DNA from 2 places in the Aliivibrio sp. SR45-2 genome. Region 1 is predicted to be linked to the other one. Evidence: predicted binding sites of a transcription regulator. Region 1 holds the regulator's gene; the other holds the start of a gene.
What was found. Region 1 encodes MetJ, which represses methionine synthesis genes. Its sites were predicted from a motif close to TTAGACNTNTANANGTCTAA; they were not measured.
Positions count from the first base shown of each region.

Region 2: metK (methionine adenosyltransferase) is a predicted target of MetJ. The motif match lies at 1,568-1,587, and genes of this name have one in related genera.

Region 1 is NZ_CAWPRC010000150.1:117,735-121,168, forward strand. It holds gene AACV33_RS09450 (bifunctional aspartate kinase/homoserine dehydrogenase II) at 1-541, opposite strand, end outside; gene AACV33_RS09455 (O-succinylhomoserine (thiol)-lyase) at 541-1,707, opposite strand; gene metJ (met regulon transcriptional regulator MetJ) at 1,895-2,215, shown strand; gene AACV33_RS09465 (malic enzyme-like NAD(P)-binding protein) at 2,556-3,434, opposite strand, start outside.
Region 2 is NZ_CAWPRC010000216.1:4,484-7,917, reverse strand. It holds gene AACV33_RS20240 (SprT family zinc-dependent metalloprotease) at 1-245, opposite strand, end outside; gene metK (methionine adenosyltransferase) at 362-1,516, opposite strand; gene tkt (transketolase) at 1,903-3,434, shown strand, end outside.

The DNA.
Region 1 (3,434 bases):
CATGAGGGTGTTGTGCTATTTGTTCTTTAAATAAAGGCCATGAAAGAACACGATCAACCTCAGGCTGAGCCCCTCTTTCTGCTCTTAAAAAATGACGAGAATCCAACGGTGCCGATTTTAATTCAATCTGGTTTAAATAAGCCGACAACAAACGAGACGACCATATTTCACCATGACCAAGCACATCGGCTTGTTGAACTTCATTTAGCGGAGCATGTAATTGACCGATTGCAATCAACTCTTTATGCAACAATGCCTGCAATACTTCCGCCTGATCTGGCTCTAACAATTCAGAAATTAACTGTTGCTGATAATGACGCAAAGACTCCAATGTATCGTGAGCCAAACGACCATCTTTAGATAAGTTATCAATCCATTCAAGAATACGGTTTGTTGTATTACCCGCGGCAGAAACAACAACAAGATCATGCTCGTTTGAATATTCTTTTAAGATGGTTGCCACACGGCGATAACACTCAGGATCAGAAAGACTGCTGCCACCAAATTTATGTAACTGACGTTGCACCAAAGACGTTGTCATTATTTCACCTCTGCAGCCACAGCAAACGCTTGTGTAAGATCTGCGATTAAATCTCTACTGTCTTCTAGGCCAACAGAAATACGTAATAACGTCGGCACTAAACCGGCAGCAGCCTGAGCTTCATCTGACATCGCTCTATGTGTCATCGTTCCCGGATGAGCAATCAGACTTTCTACTCCCCCTAACGATTCAGCTAAAGAGAAATATTTTAACGCTTTCACAAAAACTTTAAGTTGGTCTAACGAACCGTTTAATTCAAAACTCAGCATTGCACCAAAACCCGCTTGCTGACGCTTTGCTATTTCATGCCCTGGGTGCTCAGGTAGACTAGGGTGATAGATCGTTCCCACTAACTCTTGCTGTTGTAAGCATTTTAATACTTCCATCGCATTTTCTTCATGCACTCGCATACGAGCACTAAGAGTACGAATTCCTCGCAGGGTTAAATAGCTATCAAATGCAGTACCTGTTGCACCAATGCAGTTCCCCCACCATGCCAATTCATCGGCATGTTCTTTCGTTTTAGATATGATCACACCACCAACAACGTCTGAATGCCCATTAATGTATTTTGTTGTGGAATGAAGAACGAAATCAGCCCCAAGAGTCAGTGGCTGCTGTAATACAGGAGAAAGGAACGTGTTATCAACCGCAACTAATGCACCGACTTCTGCCGCTTTTTTACAAATTTCGGCAATATCGACTACGCGAACTAATGGATTAGAAGGCGTTTCTAATAAGATCAGTTTTGGCTTTTTAGCAAGCGCTTCATCTAAAGCGGCGGCATTAGACTGATCCACAAACAACGTTTGAAAATCACCTTTATTTGCTCTGGTGTTAAAGAGTCGATAAGTGCCGCCATAGCAGTCATGAGGGGCAACAATTAAATCATCAGGACCAAGCAAGGCTGATACCATTAAATTAAGAGCCGCAGTGCCACAGTTCGTCACCACCGCACCCGCACCACACTCTAAATCAGACAATGTTGTTTCTAATTGAGTTCGGGTTGGATTCCCTGAGCGAGCGTAATCGTACGTTGGAACATCTCCAAATTCTGGAAAGCTATAATTAGTCGATAAATAGATAGGAGGCACAACCGCATTGTGTTGTGAATCGGTTTCAATGCCAGTACGAACAGCAATAGTTGCAGGTTTTCTCTCGCTCATTATTTCCCTTCCAAACTGCTATGCAGTGGTATAATCTAATCCATAAGTTATATTCTTCTACTTTACCATCACAAAATGAGACGTCAATACTTCTAGACGTCTATATATCTTTGCTTATAGACGTAAATATCGCTAGAATTAGCTCATCGCATTTTAAACAACAATAATATTAGAACGAAGGTGAGCAATGGCTGATTGGAATGGTGACTATTTAAGTCCTTATGCCGAGCATGGTAAAAAAAGTGAACAGGTAAAAAAAATTACCGTGTCAATTCCAACGAAGGTACTACAAATCCTTACGGATGAACGTACTCGTCGTCAAGTAAGTAATCTTCGCCACGCCACAAACAGCGAATTGTTATGTGAAGCGTTTCTTCATGCTTATACTGGCCAACCATTGCCAACAGATGAAGATTTACGTAAAGATCGTCCTGATGATATTCCAACAGAAGCAAAAGCGTTAATGACCGCAATGGGCATTGAATTCGAAGCATTCGACGAAGAATAAAAGTGATTAACTCCTAGCTAATGAGAACAGTCATTAGCTAGATCACATTTTCGATTATTTCCTACTTTCTTTATCCCCTCTGTTTTTCTGCTCATTTCAATTTTACATTACCTCTCTGTCTCATACTTACCCTATCCAATTGGCCATGTTCAAGTTCTAAAAGCGAATGATAATTTACTCTACCGACTGTATTACAATAGTGCTAAACAACAACGAATACATTAGTGGTATTCAAGTTAACGCTTGGTGGTAAACCCATAATTTAATTCCCCCTAATAAAAAGGCTTCCTCATCAATGACGTAGGAAGCCTTTTTACTTTAATTAATATATAAAAGCAGTTTACGCTTCCATGTATCCTTCTGGCATTTCAATACGAGCGACGCCTGAATCAACCGCTGCTTGTGCTACCGCTTTTGCAACTCGAGGAAGTAAACGAGGATCCATCGGTTTAGGAATGATGTAACCTTTGCCAAACTCTAAAGAATCAACACCCGCCGCTTTTAATACTTCGACAGGCACAGGTTCTTTCGTTAATTGACGAATTGCTTCAACCGCAGCCAATTTCATTTCATCATTAATCACGCTTGCACGAACATCGAGTGCACCACGGAAGATAAATGGGAAACAAAGTACGTTATTTACTTGGTTAGGATAATCAGAACGACCAGTACCCATAATTAAATCATTCCGAACTTCATGAGCCAATTCTGGTTTGATCTCAGGATCTGGATTTGAACAAGCAAATACAACGGGCTTATCAGCCATTAATTTAAGCGCTTCAGGTGGCAATAGGTTAGGACCCGATACCCCTAAGAATAAATCAGCGCCTTCAATAACATCTTCAAGCGTACGTTTATCTGTGTTGTTCGCAAAACGTTGTTTATATTCATTAATGTCATCACGACGAGTGTGAATTACGCCTTTACGATCAAGCATGTAGATCTTCTCGCGCATCGCGCCACATTTAATCAGCATTTCCATGCAGGCAACCGCCGCGGCACCCGCACCTAAACAAACAATGATCGCATCTTCTAACTTCTTACCTTGAAGCTCGATAGCATTCAACATGCCAGCTGCCGTTACAATTGCAGTACCGTGCTGATCATCGTGGAATACAGGAATATCACAACGTTCAATTAAACGACGTTCAATTTCAAAACAATCAGGGGCTTTGATGTCTTCTAAGTTAATACCACCAAAAGTATCTGCAATGTTCGC
Region 2 (3,434 bases), on a different contig from region 1:
AGTTTAAACGTAATTAAATGGGCAATTTCATGAGGGATCACTTCATTCACAAAGGTGTGCTGATTTTCTTCTAAGAGAATAGGGTTAATACGAATTTCCCAACCTTGAAGTCGTGCTGTACCTGCTATTTTTCCACGTTGAATAAAATTAATCGCGGGTAAGGAAAAAGGGCGATTAAAAAAAGTGGATGCCTGTTGAATGCACTGTTGCGCTTTGGCTACGGATGCTTGTTGAAGTGGGGTCATTGAATCTCTTTATCTTGAATATCACATTAACGCTTTTAACTATAAAGAGTATATGGGGCTAGAAAACAAAAAAGGAAGCCGAAGCTTCCTTTTTTAAAGAGTTTTTAAGTCTTGAATTACTTAATACCAGCGAAATCACGAAGGATGTCTGCTTTATCAGTCGCTTCCCAAGGGAATTCTTCACGACCGAAGTGACCGTATGCTGCCGTCTTCTTGTAGATTGGTTGAAGAAGGTTAAGCATTTCTTGTAGGCCATATGGACGTAAGTCAAAGTGCTGACGAACCGATTCAATGATGATGTCGTGAGATACTTTTTCAGTACCAAATGTTTCAATCATGATAGATGTTGGATCAGCTACACCGATAGCGTATGAAAGTTGGATTTCACAACGGTCAGCCATGCCAGCTGCAACGATGTTTTTCGCTACATAACGTGCTGCGTATGCTGCTGAACGGTCAACTTTTGATGGATCTTTACCAGAGAATGCACCGCCACCATGACGAGCTGCGCCGCCGTAAGTATCTACGATGATTTTACGACCAGTAAGACCACAGTCACCCATTGGGCCACCGATAACAAAACGACCTGTTGGGTTAATAAAGAATTTTGTTTCTTTATTTAACCATTCTTGAGGAAGTACTGGCTTGATGATTTCTTCCATTACTGCTTCACGAAGATCCGCAGTCGTTACTGAATCACTGTGTTGAGTTGAAAGTACAACAGCATCAATACCAACAATTTTTCCTTGGTCGTATTGAAAAGTAACTTGAGATTTTGCATCTGGGCGTAGGAAATCCAATTTTCCGCTTTTACGTACTTCTGCTTGTTGTTTAACAAGAAGGTGTGCGTAAGTAATCGGTGCAGGCATTAAAATTGGTGTTTCGTTCGTTGCGTAACCAAACATGATGCCTTGGTCGCCAGCGCCTTGTTCTTTTGGATCTTCTTTATCAACACCTTGGTTGATATCAGGAGATTGCTTACCAATTGTGTTTAATACAGCACAAGAGTTAGCATCAAAGCCCATGTCAGAATGAACATAGCCAATTTCACGAACGGTTTCACGAGTGATTTCTTCGATATCAACCCATGCAGAAGTTGTTACTTCACCACCGACCATAACCATGCCAGTTTTTACGTACGTTTCACAAGCAACACGTGCTTTGGGATCTTGTTCTAAGATCGCATCAAGTACGGCATCTGAAATTTGATCGGCAATTTTATCTGGATGACCTTCTGATACTGATTCAGAGGTAAATAGGTGTTTAGCCATGATGAGCTCCACTTCTATAGGTAATAAATTTTTAGAAAATACCCACAGTATATATAAGTCTATACGTTTAACAGTGTAGGTGTTCTTCCATCTAGACGGCCATAATAGAGAAAATTTGATTAATTACAACTCATTTGGGGTAAGAAAATAAATATAAGACATAACCAATCGTTTGCGTTCTGCAATTGGATTTATCTACAGAAACAAGGTTTTCTGTCAAAATCGTGAAAAAAAGCGCTTTATTTGCTAAGTAAACGTTTGCAGTCACTATTAGGCTTTGCGACAATACGGCGCTGCAAATTTAAGTTAATCCATAAATATGGGTAACTAATCAAGAGTTAACTAGCTCAATAAATATATAGTCCTTCGAATTCTCAGGAGCAGGCATGTCTTCACGTAAACATTTAGCAAATGCAATCCGCGCTTTAAGCATGGACGGTGTACAACAAGCAAATTCTGGTCACCCAGGTGCACCAATGGGCATGGCAGACATCGCTGAAGTATTATGGCGTAGTCACCTAAATCACAACCCACAGAATCCAGAGTGGGCTGATCGCGACCGTTTCATTCTTTCTAACGGCCACGGCTCTATGCTGATTTATTCTCTGCTTCATCTTTCAGGTTATAACCTGTCTATCGAAGACTTAAAGAACTTCCGTCAATTGCATTCTAAAACTCCAGGTCACCCTGAGTACGGCTATGCACCAGGTATTGAAACAACAACGGGTCCATTAGGCCAAGGCATCACTAATGGCGTTGGTATGGCAATGGCTGAAAAAGCATTAGCTGCACAGTTTAACCGTGAAGGCCACGACATCGTTGACCACAATACATACGTATTCATGGGCGATGGCTGTCTAATGGAAGGTATCTCTCACGAAGCATGTTCTTTAGCGGGTACATTAGGTCTTGGTAAGCTTGTTGCTTTCTGGGATGACAACGGTATCTCTATCGATGGCGAAGTGGAAGGTTGGTTCTCTGACGATACTCCCAAGCGTTTTGAAGCGTACGGTTGGCATGTAATTCCTGCGGTTGATGGTCACGATGCTGACGCAATCAATGCGGCGATTGAAGCGGCAAAAGCAGAAACAGGTCGTCCTACGTTGATCTGTACTAAAACAGTGATTGGCTTTGGTTCTCCAAACAAGCAAGGCACACACGACTGTCATGGTGCTCCACTAGGTGCTGATGAAATTGCAGCAACTAAGAAAGCATTAGGTTGGGAGTTCGGCGCATTTGAAATTCCAACAGACGTCGCTGTTGAGTGGGATGCAAAAGAAGCTGGTGCAGCAAAAGAAGCGTCTTGGGATGCTAAATTTGATGCCTACGCTGCTGCACACCCTGAACTCGCTGCTGAATATAAGCGTCGTGTCAACGGTGGTTTACCTGCTGAGTGGGAAGAAAAAACATCTGCAATCATTGCTGATCTTCAAGCTAATCCTGCAAACATCGCATCACGTAAAGCATCGCAAAATGCACTAGAAGCGTTTGGTGCAATGTTACCTGAATTCATGGGCGGCTCTGCTGACCTTGCACCGTCTAACTTGACGATGTGGTCTGGCTCTAAATCATTAACCGCTGATGATTTCTCTGGTAACTACATTCACTACGGTGTACGTGAATTTGCGATGACAGCAATCATGAACGGTATCGCTCTGCACGGTGGTTTCGTACCCTATGGCGCAACGTTCCTAATGTTCATGGAATACGCGCGTAACGCAATGCGTATGGCTGCACTGATGAAAATTCAGAACATCCAAGTGTACACACACGATTCAATCGGTCTAGGTGAAGATGGTCCAACTCACCAACCTGTTGAGCAAATTGCTTCACTGCGTTTAACTCCGAACATGAGCACATGGCGTCCATGTGACCAAGTTGAATCTGCAGTTGCTTGGAAACTTGCGATTGAACGTCG